3 linked regions of the Methanococcus vannielii SB genome follow. The main gene of each other region encodes a partner of the protein of the gene in region 3 in a complex. Links are inferred from orthologs where the notes say so. Each region holds a gene or a part of one and is shown on either strand. Other genes may lie near its edges.

The links.
Region 1: MEVAN_RS03695 (region 3) and MEVAN_RS05165 share a complex: the UniProt entries of both Methanocaldococcus jannaschii proteins name them as parts of the 30S ribosomal subunit. The link is inferred for Methanococcus vannielii SB from one-to-one orthologs.
Region 2: MEVAN_RS03695 (region 3) and MEVAN_RS05975 share a complex: the UniProt entries of both Methanocaldococcus jannaschii proteins name them as parts of the 30S ribosomal subunit. The link is inferred for Methanococcus vannielii SB from one-to-one orthologs.

What each region holds. Positions count from the first base shown.
Region 1 is NC_009634.1:1,023,000-1,027,235, reverse strand. The notes cover bases 1,263-4,236. They hold MEVAN_RS05165 (30S ribosomal protein S27e), read left to right. Parts: upstream 1,263-2,643; coding sequence 2,644-2,829; downstream 2,830-4,236. Other genes in these bases: arfB (2-amino-5-formylamino-6-ribosylaminopyrimidin-4(3H)-one 5'-monophosphate deformylase), read left to right, coding at 3,914-4,236; MEVAN_RS05155 (RNA-protein complex protein Nop10), read left to right, coding at 3,755-3,913; MEVAN_RS05160 (translation initiation factor IF-2 subunit alpha), read left to right, coding at 2,949-3,746; MEVAN_RS05170 (50S ribosomal protein L44e), read left to right, coding at 2,340-2,621; MEVAN_RS05175 (hypothetical protein), read left to right, coding at 1,796-2,383. In the rest of the region: MEVAN_RS05185 (selenium metabolism-associated LysR family transcriptional regulator), read left to right, coding at 20-910; more of MEVAN_RS05180, read left to right, coding at 1,008-1,262.
Region 2 is NC_009634.1:1,175,422-1,179,402, forward strand. The notes cover bases 629-3,347. They hold MEVAN_RS05975 (30S ribosomal protein S19e), read left to right. Parts: upstream 629-1,634; coding sequence 1,635-2,060; downstream 2,061-3,347. Other genes in these bases: mmp3 (methyl-coenzyme M reductase-associated protein Mmp3), read right to left, coding at 629-777; yhbY (ribosome assembly RNA-binding protein YhbY), read left to right, coding at 1,027-1,410; MEVAN_RS05980 (DNA-binding protein), read left to right, coding at 2,089-2,430; MEVAN_RS05985 (DUF7411 family protein), read left to right, coding at 2,439-3,032; MEVAN_RS05990 (50S ribosomal protein L39e), read left to right, coding at 3,106-3,261. Outside these bases: more of mmp3, read right to left, coding at 1-628; MEVAN_RS05995 (phenylacetate--CoA ligase family protein), read right to left, coding at 3,393-3,981. UniProt on the Methanocaldococcus jannaschii protein: May be involved in maturation of the 30S ribosomal subunit.
Region 3 is NC_009634.1:768,628-772,572, forward strand. The notes cover bases 632-3,314. They hold MEVAN_RS03695 (30S ribosomal protein S14), read left to right. Parts: upstream 632-1,733; coding sequence 1,734-1,895; downstream 1,896-3,314. Other genes in these bases: MEVAN_RS03685 (30S ribosomal protein S4e), read left to right, coding at 632-1,151; MEVAN_RS03690 (50S ribosomal protein L5), read left to right, coding at 1,180-1,725; MEVAN_RS03700 (30S ribosomal protein S8), read left to right, coding at 1,914-2,306; MEVAN_RS03705 (50S ribosomal protein L6), read left to right, coding at 2,328-2,876; MEVAN_RS03710 (50S ribosomal protein L32e), read left to right, coding at 2,886-3,293. Outside these bases: MEVAN_RS03675 (50S ribosomal protein L14), read left to right, coding at 1-25; rplX (50S ribosomal protein L24), read left to right, coding at 46-405; more of MEVAN_RS03685, read left to right, coding at 417-631; MEVAN_RS03715 (50S ribosomal protein L19e), read left to right, coding at 3,320-3,769; MEVAN_RS03720 (50S ribosomal protein L18), read left to right, coding at 3,792-3,945. UniProt on the Methanocaldococcus jannaschii protein: Binds 16S rRNA, required for the assembly of 30S particles.

The sequences.
Region 1 (4,236 bases), 250 kb from region 3 along the record:
AAGGCAAATGTGATAGATTATGGATCCAAAAATTAGTTATTTTCAAACATTTATTTACGCCTCAAAGACTAAAAGCTTTTCTAAGGCTGCAAAAAAACTTGGTGTTACCCAAGGAACAGTAAGTAACCACATATCTGTTTTAGAAAAGTATTTTGATGCACAACTATTTTTAAGAACTCCTGAAGGTGTAGATTTAACGCTTGAAGGAAACATCCTTTATGAAAATTCCGAAAAAATACTTGAAAGTATAAACAACTCAAAGCAACAGATGAGAATACTCCATGAACATCCTGAAGGAGTAATAAAAATTGCAGCAAGTACTACACCTGGAGAACACCTTCTTCCAAGTATACTTAAAGACTATACTAAAGAATATAAGGATGTTTCTTTTCAAATACAGATTACTGATTCTGAAAAGTGTTTTAAACTTTTAGAGGATAGGGTAGTTGATATAATTGCAGTAGGGAATATTTACGATAAAACATATGAAAGTATAGTAATCGGAAAAGACAGGCTTGTATTAATCGTTCCATCAGAACACCCTCTTTCAAAAAAATCGGTTGCAAAACTTGCAGACGTTTTAAAAGAAGACTATATTGATAGAGAAATAGGTTCGGGAACTAGAGAAATTTTGGTAGATGCATTACAAGAAAAAGGCTATTCAATGATGGATTTACACATAGTAATGAGCCTTGGAAGTACTTCTTCAATAATTACCGCAGTTTCCGAAGGTTATGGGGTAAGTATTCTTTCAGAAATTCCTGCAAGAAAAGCAGCTGAATCCGGGCAATTAAAGATAGTGCCGATTGAAGATTTAGACCTTACAAGATACCTATACCTTGTAAAGGGTAAAAAACCAAGAAATCCAAGTGCAATAAAGTCTTTTTGGGACTTTGTTTCTGGCCAGTAATTTTGAATTTTTATAAAAATCACTTAAAAAACCATATATATTTTTGTACAAAATAGGTTTGTAATAATTCATACAGATAAAACTAACTGGTGAATAGATGTTTAAAGCTACATGTAATTCAAGGGATTTTAAAAAAGTTATAAATGCGACAAGCAACCTAGTAGACGAAATTTGTTTTGAAGTAGATGAAACCGGAATTAAAGCAAGTGCAATGGATCCATCACACGTTGCCCTCGTAAGTATGGGGATGCCAAAAGAAGTTTTTGAGAGTTATGAGGGAGATATTCATGATATTGGTATTGATTTAGAAGCATTAAAAAAGATAATTGCAAGAAGTAAGGGGGATGAAAAGCTAATTTTGGAGCTTGATGATGAAAAAAATAAATTAAATGTTACTTTTAAAAGTAATGTTACAAGAAAGTTTTCAATTGCATTATATGATGTTTCATCAAGTAATTTAAAAGTTCCAGATATATCCTATCCAAATCAGGTTTCAATTAAGGCAGGGGCATTTGTTGAAGCATTAAAAGATGCGGAGCTAGTAAACGATCACATAACTCTTAAAGTAGATGAAGATAAATTTGTAATCTATTCAAAAGGTGATTTAAACCAGAGTGAAACTGTATTTGAAAATAACAATGACGAATATGAAACTTTAACTGAATTTAAAATGTCAGAACCTTCGAAAAGCACATTTAATTTAGCCTATTTAAAAGATTTAACAAAATCAACTTCAGCAGAAGATATTCTTAAAATATACTTAGGTTCAGACATGCCTGTAAAAATTGAATATGAAGTTAGCGGTTCTAAACTTGTATTTTTACTTGCACCAAGAATTGAATCTTAATTTAACTTTATTACTTTGATTTTTAAAAAGTGAAAGACATGTATAAAAAAATAAGGGATGCATTTTTTAACGAATTTTTAAAAGAGGGTTTAGGGGAATTACCTGAAAATTTTTACCCTGATGCAAAAAAATATATTGAAACAATAGACGACAATTTTAAACTTGAAAGGACGAAATATTATTTAATGGAACTTTTAAACATTCGTTATTACAAAATTAACTGCCTCAAGGAAAGCCCAAATAATACTACAAAGGATGAAAAAAAGCTTTTAAAATTTATTGAAGATATCCTCTTTGGTCGCTTAGATATTGAAGATATCTATAAAAAAGAGGATATTGATAAAAAAAAATTTAAAAATCAGCTTAATTTAGATACGGGGCATGAAAATGAAGGTGCATGTCAAAAACCAAAACCTATAAATACTGAAAGTGATATTGATATTGTAAGAGTCATCACTAAGTTCCCATGCTTTACGGACGGGAATTTGCAGTATATTTTAAACAAGAATGACATTATCTCTTTGGATAGGAAATTTTCAAAGATTTTAGAGAAACACAATGTGGTTAAACGGGTGAATGTCCATGAAGATGAAAAAAAAGATAAAAAGGTACTGTCCATACTGTAAGAAGCATACTGCCCATACAGTAGAGAAAGCTAAAAAAAGAAAAGCTAGTGAATTGAAATGGGGCCAAAGGCAGTTTAGAAGAGTAACTGCGGGGTACGGAGGATACCCAAGACCGTTACCAGGTGGAGCTAAGCCAATTAAAAAATTGGACTTACGATACAAATGTGCAGAATGTGGAAAAATGCACGAAAGGAGTAACGGCGGCTTTAGAGCAAGGATTTTTGAATTGGTAGACTAATTAAGAAAAACGGTGAGAAAAAATGCAATTAATCTCAAAACCTAAAAGCAGATTCTTAAAAGTTCAGTGTACAGACTGTAGCAACGAACAGGTTATATTTGGATGCCCTGCAACTGAAGTAAAGTGTACATCATGCGGAAAAATCATTGCTGAACCAAAAGCCTCAAAAGGGGCAATTAAGGCAAAGATTTTAGAAGTATTACAGTAAATCTTTTTTCTTTTTTCAAAAATTTTTAAAATAGCTTGAATAGTTTTATAAGTATTTAAATACTATATTGTGTATAAACTAGTCAGTATGCTATTTATAATTTAATCAAGGTGGAACTTATGCGGAAAGATTTTCCTGAAGAGGGAGATATTGTTATTGGAAATGTTACTGATGTGAAAGCATTTGGTGCATTTATCGAGCTTTTAGAGTACCCTGGAAAAGAGGGAATGGTTCATATTTCTGAAGTGTCTTCAGGATGGATTAAAAATATACGAGACCACATTAAAAAAGGTCAAAGAGTAGTTGCAAAGGTAATGAGGGTAAATCCCGGTAAAAACCAGATAGACCTTTCTTTAAAACGTGCAACTGACCAACAAAAAAAATCTAAGGTTCAAGAATGGAAAAAATTCCAAAGAGCTGAAAAATTACTCCAATTTGCATCTGAAAAGCTTGGAAAAACCCTTGAAGATGGATGGGAAGCTGTAGGTTACTTGTTAGTTGATAAATTCGGTGAACTTTACGATGCATTTGAATCAATGGTAATTGAAGGAAAAGAAGTATTAGATGAACTCGAAACTCCGGTTTCTAAAGAATGGGCAGATATGATTTATGAAGTTGCATGTGAAAACATCGAACTTTCAAACGTTAAAGTCGATGGAATTCTTACACTTACAACCACGGAACCTTCAGGGGTAAAAGTAATTAAAAACGGTCTTAAAAAGGCTTTCAAAGCAAACCCTTACGAAGACGTTAAGGTGAATATTACGTATGTCGGGGCTCCAAAATACCGGATAGAAGTAATTGCACCAGATTATAAGAGTGGTGAAGAAGTTTTAAGAAGAGTTGCAGAAGAAGCAATTGAGTATATTAAAGACTACAAGGGCGGACAGGGTAGTTTTGTTAGGGTAGAGGAGTAATCGATACCATGCAGATGAAAAAATGTCCAAAATGTGGCAAATATACTTTAAAAGAGTACTGTATTGACTGTAATGAAAAAGCAGGTACTGTCAAACCTCCAAGGTTTTCCCCGGTAGATAAATATGGAAAATACCGGAGAATGCTCAAAAAATCTTTAAAAAAATAGATGGATAAAATGGAATTACGATATAATTCAGGGAATATTTTAAACGAAGAAGTCCATAAAATTGGCATTATTGCACTTGGATCTTTTCTTGAAAATCATGGCTCAGCCCTACCAATAGATACCGATGCAAAAATAGCATCATATATTGGATTAAACGTTTCAATTTTAACGGGGGCTAAATTTTTAGGAGTAGTAATTCCATCTACCGAATACAGTTACGTAAAACACGGAATCCATAATTCTCCAAACGAAGTAGTCGAATACATAAAGATTATGATTGAACATTCCAAAAAAATTGGAATCAACAAGTTTTTAATAATAAA
Region 2 (3,981 bases), 410 kb from region 3 along the record:
ATTTCTAACTGTAATAGTGCCCCTATCTCTTTCTTCAGGATTTTCTTCATCTATTAATAGTGTTTGAAGCCTACAGTCAGTAACATACGTATTTGTATTTTCCGAAATTTCAAATGTCCCATTCTCTAAAATTGCAAGGGCATGTTCAACACTTTTTGAAGGTCCGTTAAACTCTACAGTGCAGTAGGTATATATTTTCCAACCTTCTTCAAGATTTAAATTTAAATCTGTAGTTAAGAGGTAATTAACATGTTCTTTTGACTCGCGAATTCTTTCAATAGAGACAATCAAGTCATTAGATGTAAGTGCTTTTAGAACTCGTTTACCTCCGATTAAAATACCTATTTTTGGATTTTTAAGCCCATAACTTTCTGAGGTATCCCTTTGAACAAATATTAAATTTCCTTCCGATTTATCAAGGCCGGAAACACTAAGTACAACGTCCCACTTTTTAAAATGTTTCTTTTCACTAGTTATGTCGAGATCTATTTCAATATTTCCAAAAGCAACATCAGAAACACTTTTCCAGATGATTGGCTTATTTTCAAAGGATTTATAGTTTTCATTCCAAAAGTTTACAGTTTCATTTTCATCACTTATTCCAATTACAAAAGAGCCTTTTGTGGTCTTTATATGGTATTTTTTTGATTCTTTTTCAGTTTCAGTCCGGGTTTCCTTTATTATAACAATATTTGCCCCATCTACATAATATTCTCCTGAAATAACATCTTTAAGAGTTTTTCCAGATTTTTTGTTATTGTTCACGATTACATCCATATAACCAGCCTCTTAATGGCTTAAATAATAGGAAATGAGTAAACCAGGTCTTTACTTACCTGCACCATCAAAACTATTTTATACTTAAATAACATACTATGTTGACTAACTGTACATTATATATATGATATTTTAAATAGCTTAGCGGACAGATTAATTTATTGATTACTGTAATGAGTTTACTGTTTTAATTGAAAGATTAATTGAGGCTTTAAAAACAATATTTAACCGAAAAGGAGCGAGAATATGATTGAAAATAATACTGAAATAAAAATATCATCTAAAGCTAAGAAAATTCTAAGGTCACAATCCCATGAAATTGAGCCAGTTGTTTGGATTGGAAAAGAAGGGATGGATAAAACGATTGAAGAAATTAAAAGGCAAGTAAAAGATAAGAGCCTTATAAAAATTAAAATACGAACTAGTGCACTTGAAAGTGAAGATAAGGCTGAAATGGCAGAGAAAATTGCCAAAGAGACTGGTGCAGAAGTAATTAGTTTGGTAGGAAATGTAATAACTATTTTTAAGCCGAAAGAAGGCTGGAAAAAGTATGGAACAAAGAAAATTAAGCAGGAAAAATATATCGAAGAATTCGAAGGATTACGGTCAAAAAAATCACTCCTCCGGAAATAATCGGTTAAATACCTATAAAGCCTGTATTTTAATCTTTTTTCTATTTTATGCTTTTTTAAGATTTTTAACAAACATGGGAAAATATTATATACATGTTTTTATTATTATAATAAGATTGCTCGGTCTTAAGGATTTTAAAGATTTTTATGAATCCGTTAATTGTCCAGGTTATCCAGATATGAGTTACAAAAGGATGAACTGAACGTAAATATTGAGGTGTTTGCATGGTAACTGTTTACGATGTACCAGCTAATGAATTGATTGCAAAATTAGCAGAGAAGTTAAAAGAAATGGGCGTAGAAGAGCCAGAATGGGCAATGTTTGTTAAAACTGGTGCTCATAAAGAAAGAAGGCCAGACGATGTAGAATGGTGGTACAAAAGATGTGCTGCTATTTTAAGAAAAGTCTACATGAATGGACCAGTTGGCGTTGAAAGATTAAGGAGCGCTTACGGTGGAAGAAAGAACCGGGGAAGTGCACCTGAAAGAACCGTTAAAGGTAGCGGTAACATCATCAGAACAGCATTCCAAGCTTTAGAAGCTAAAAACTTATTAGCTAAAGCGGAAAAAGGCGGAAGAATTATTGCACCAAAAGGCCAATCCTTAGTTGACAACACTGCAAAAGAAGTAAAAGAAGCTTTATCACAATAATTTACCTTTTTATTCGGGGGTTTTTTAAATGGACCCAGAAGAAATAAAACAAAAAAAATTGCAGGAAATGCAAGCAAAAGCCCAAGATCCAGAGTATCAAAGGCAAATGCAAGAGCAACAAATGCAGTATGAAATGCAAAAACAAAAAGTACTTAGGCAAATCCTTTCTGAAGAAGCAAGGTCTAGGCTAGCAAGAATAAAACTTGCAAAACCGGAATTTGCACGGCAGGTGGAATCTCAGTTGATACAACTTGCTCAAGCAGGTAGGCTTCCGGTTCCGCTTACTGATGAGTACTTTAAGGGACTTCTCGATAAAATATACGAGATGAATAAATCTACAAAAAGAGAAGTTACAATAACTAGAAGATAATGATATTCATGAAAGCTCATGTTTTATTTAGTGGTGGAAAAGATAGTTCCCTTTCTGCCATAATTTTGCATAATTTAGGCTACGAAATCCAGTTAATAACTGTGAATTTTGGAGTAATGGATTCATATCTTCATGCAAGGGAAACTGCAAATGTAATTGGCTTTCCACACGAAGTCGAGTTACTTGATATGGAATTAATTGAAAAATCTGTGGACATGATTTTAAAAGACGGCTATCCTGGAAACGGGATACAATTTTTACACAAGTCCGTTTTAGATATTCTTTCAGAAAAATACTGCGTAATTGCTGATGGGACGAGAAGGGATGATAGGGTTCCAAAACTAACCCATTCTGAAATTCAGAGTCTGGAAATGAGAAAAAATATTGAATACGTAACTCCTTTGATGGGTTTTGGCCACAAAACCATACGGAGTCTTGTAAATAATTATTTCGTAATATCCGAACTTGAAAGTGAAGATCTTTTAAAGTCCGATTACGAAACGGAAATAAGGGAAATAATAAGAAATAGGGGAGAAAATCCACTTTCTTATTTTCCAAAACATATTCAATCGAGAGTTACTGGCTTAAAAAGATACTTGTAGTTTAAAATTAAGCTATGGTATCATGAAAGCGCTTAATAGTACTTAAAGCTAGATTTGCACGAAAGGTGAAAGCATGGCAGGAAATAAACCTTTGGGTAAAAAATTAAGACTTGCAAAAGCTTTAAAACAAAATAGGAGAGTTCCTATGTTTGCAATTGCAAGAACAAAAGGAAGCGTTAAGCAACACCCAAAAATGAGACACTGGAGAAGAAATACTCTTAAAAAATAATCACATACAAAATTCTTTTTTTATTTATATAAAAATTTAAAACATAAAAAGAAATTATGATGTTAAAAAATAATCAAATTTAGTTAAAATTTAGTTAATATAAATGTTTTAAAAAAGTTTAATTTATTGGATTATTCGTTATCTCTTAAGTCTTTTACCCGTCTTGCTTTTCCTTCAAACCGTTCTAAGGTTCTGGGTTGGGCTATATTTATTTTTGAACTCAATCCTAAAACAGTTTTTAACTTATGGTCTACTTTTTTACTTATCTGTTCAAGACAGCGGTACGTTTCAAGAAACTTTCCATCGGCAAGCTCAATGTTTATTGTTAATTCATCCATATGGCCTTTTTTTGTAACAATTATTTCATAATGTGGCCCAATTTCTTCAATACTTTCAAGTACACTTTCAATTTGTGAAGGGAATACATTTACCCCCCTAATAATTAACATGTCGTCGCTTCTACCTTTAATTTTATTCATTCTTACAGTAGTTCTTCCACACTTGCATTTTTTATAATTTAAAGACGTCAGGTCTTTAGTCCGGTATCTTAAAACAGGGAGTGCCTCTTTTGTAAGTGCAGTAATTACGAGTTCTCCAACTTCCCCTTCAGGCAAAACTTCGCCTGTTTTAGGGTCAATAATTTCTGCAATAAAATGATCTTCTGAAATATGCATACCAACCTTGTATTCGCATTCTCCAGAAACTCCTGGCCCCATTAAT
Region 3 (3,945 bases):
AAGATTAGCTAAAATTATTCACTAATTAGGCATGTGGGTGAAATTATGGTTTTGACAAACTCAAAACAGCCAAGAAAACAAAGAAAAGCACTCTACAACGCACCATTACATTTAAGAAATAGCGTTATGTCTGCAATGTTATCAAAAGCATTAAAAGAAAAATACGGTAAAAACGCCCTACCTGTGAAAAAAGGAGATACTGTAAAAGTTCTTCGTGGAAGTTTCAAAGGAATTGAAGGCGAAGTTTCAAAAGTCAACTATTCAGGATACAAAATTATTGTTGAAGGAGTAGTTAACAAAAAGCAGGATGGAAAAGAAACGCCGTACCCAATTCATCCATCAAACGTTATGATTACAAAAATGGAAGATTCAGACGAAAAGAGATTTAAAACATCAAATAAATAAGAGGTGCGAGCATGGCAATTAAAGGACCTAGAAAACATCTTAAAAGATTGGCTGCTCCAGCAAATTGGCAACTTCCTAGAAAAGAAAGAACATTTACTGTGAGACCATCACCTGGACCACATTCAATGGACAAATCCTTGCCGTTATTATTAATTGTAAGAGATACTTTAAAATGTGCTGATAATGCAAGAGAAGCTAAAAAAATTATCCAAATGGGCAAAATTTTAATTGACGGCGTCAAGAGAAAAGAATACAAACACCCTGTAGGATTAATGGATGTTTTATCAATTCCTGAACTTAACGAAAATTACCTTGTATTATTTGACGAAAATGGAAGAATCAGTTTGAAAAAGACTGAAAAAACCGGCGTAAAATTGTGCAAAATCGTGAATAAAACTGTTATTAAAGGTGGCCATATCCAGTTGAACCTTCACGATGGTAGAAACCAAATTGTAAAAGTTGCAAATGCTTTAAAAGCAGAAGAAGACATTTACAAAACTGGAGATAGCGTTTTAGTTTCATTACCTGAACAAGCAGTTGTAGGACATGTTGAATTTAACGAAGGGAAGTTAGCATACATCACTGGCGGTAAACACGTAGGAGAATTTGCTAAAGTCGTTGAAGTTGAAAAAAGAACATTGTACTCTGACATCGTAACCTTAGAAAATAAGGACGGAGAAAAATTCAAAACAATTAAACCTTATGTGTTCATTGTAGGTCAGGATGAACCCGTAATCTCAATGTAATACCCATAAAATTAGAGGAGGACGAAACATGTCATTCCAAGAAGTTTGGGAAAAAGAGCCTATGAAAAAACCAAGAATTCAGAAAGTTACAGTTAACTTCGGTGTTGGAGAGGCTGGCGATAGGTTAACAATAGGTGCGAAAGTTATTGAAACATTAACCGGCCAAGCACCAGTAAGAACTTTGGCAAAACAAACAAACCCTGCATTTGGCATCAGAAAAAAGTTACCTATTGGATTGAAAGTTACCTTAAGAGGTAAAAATGCGGAAGAATTCCTTGAAAATGCATTTGTTGCATTCAAAGTGTCAGGAAAAGTTCTTTATGCATCCTCATTTGACAAAGTAGGAAACTTCTCATTCGGTGTTCCAGAACACATCGACTTTCCAGGTCAAAAATATGACCCTACAGTTGGAATCTATGGTATGGACATTTGTGTAACCTTTGAAAAACCAGGGTACAGAGTAAAGTCTAGAAAGTTAAAAAGAAGCCACATTCCAGCGAAACACTTGGTTAAAAAAGAAGAAGCTATCGAGTACATCGAGAAGAAATTCGGTGCTGAAGTAGTTATGGAATAGGTGAAAAAATGACAAAAGAACCATTTAAGACGAAATATGGCCAAGGTTCAAAAGTTTGCAAAAGATGCGGAAGAAAAGGGCCAGGAATCATCAGAAAATACGGATTAGACTTATGCAGACAATGCTTCAGAGAATTAGCACCAAAATTAGGATTTAAAAAGTACGACTAAGGACAAGGAGGTAACAATATGAGTTTAATGGACCCTCTTGCAAACGCATTAAACCACGTATCCAACTGCGAAGGTGTGGGTAAAAACGTAGCTTACTTAAAACCTGCTTCAAAATTAATTGGGAGAGTTTTAAAAGTTATGCAGGATCAAGGATACATTGGAAACTTCGAATACATTGAAGATGGTAAAGCAGGCGTCTACAAAGTTGATTTAATCGGACAAATCAACAAATGTGGTGCTGTAAAGCCAAGATACGCAGTTAAGTACCAAGAATTCGAAAAATTCGAAAAGAGATACTTGCCAGCTAAAGGTTTCGGATTATTAATCGTAAGTACTCCAAAAGGATTAATGACACATGACGAAGCTAGAACTGCTGGAGTAGGCGGAAGATTAATTTCCTACGTATACTAAGGACTAATTGGAGGTATTCTTATGCCAGTTGCAGCTTTAATAAGGGAAGAAATCGAAATTCCTGGAAACGTCAGTGTTGAAGTTAATGGCAGCGAAGTTGTTGTTAAATCAGGTGCGAAAGTACTTAAAAGAGAATTGGCTTTCCCTGGAATCGAAATAAAAATGGAAAATGAAAAAGTTGTAGTTGAAAGTACGTTCCCTAAAAAAAATCAAACCGCAATGGTTGGAACATACAGGTCACACATTCAAAACATGATAAAAGGAGTAAGTGAAGGGTTTGAATACAAATTAGTAATCAGATACGCTCACTTCCCAATGAAAGTTACATTTAAAGGAAACACGGTAATTATCGACAACTTCTTAGGGGAAAAATATCCTAGAACCGCAAAAGTCATGGAAGGCGTTACTGTAAAAGTAAACGGTGAAGAAGTTATTGTAAGTGGCACTAACAAAGAGTTTGTTGGTCAAACTGCTGCAAATATCGAGCAAGCTACCAAAGTTAAAGGAAGAGACACAAGAATTTTCCAAGATGGTATCTACATTGTAGAAAAAGCAGGAAAAGTATTGTAAGGTGATCTCATGAGTGAATTCAAAAGATTAATGAGATTAAAACTCAAAATGAAACAAAAAAGACCTGAATTCAAAAGACAGGACTCACATAGATTCCAAAGAATTGGAACCATGTGGAGAAGACCTACTGGACATCACAGTGGACAGAGAATTCAAGTTACATACAGGCTTTCCCCTGTAAAAATAGGTTTTAGAGGGCCTGCTTTAGTTAGGGGGTTACACCCATCAGGATTAGAAGACATTATTGTTAACAACGTAAAACAGTTAGCTGCTTTAAACCCTAAAACTCAAGGTGCAAGAATTGCATCTGCAGTTGGTACAAGAAAAAGAATAGAAATTGTTAAAAAAGCTAACGAACTCGGAATCAGAGTATTCAACGTATCCAAACAAAAACAGGGAGAATTCTTAAGTTTATAATTTCGCTTAAGATTTAAGGTGATATTATGGATGTATCTACCCAAAGAAGAATCGCTGCAGCTGTTTTGGACTGCGGTATTGATAGAGTATGGGTTGATCCTGAAAACTTGGAAAAAGTCAAAATGGCAATCACAAAAGATGACATAAGACTTTTAATTAACGATGGAATCATTGTTAAAAAACAAGAAAAAGGTATCAGCAGCGCTAGAAAAAAGGAAGTCCAAGAGCAGAAGCGAAAGGGGAAGAGAAAAGGACCTGGCTCTAGAAGAGGAGCTAAAGGTGCAAGAACACCTAAAAAAGAAAAGTGGATGAACACAATTCGGCCATTAAGAACCCTTCTCAAAGAATTAAGAGAAAATGAGAAAATTGAAAGGTCTTCATACAGAAAATTATACAGAATGGCCAAAGGTGGCGCATTCAGAAGCAGAAACCACATGAAATTATACATGAAAGAACATGGAATTTTAGCTGAATAATTCAATTTAAGGAGGAATGATTATGGCACAGAACGCCAAACATAGAGTTCCTTTTAGAAGAAGAAGAGAAGGAAAAACCGACTTCAGACAAAGATTGGGATTACTCTTATCTGGAAAACCAAGATTAGTTGCTAGAAAATCCTTAAATAACATCATTGCTCAGCTCATGGCATACG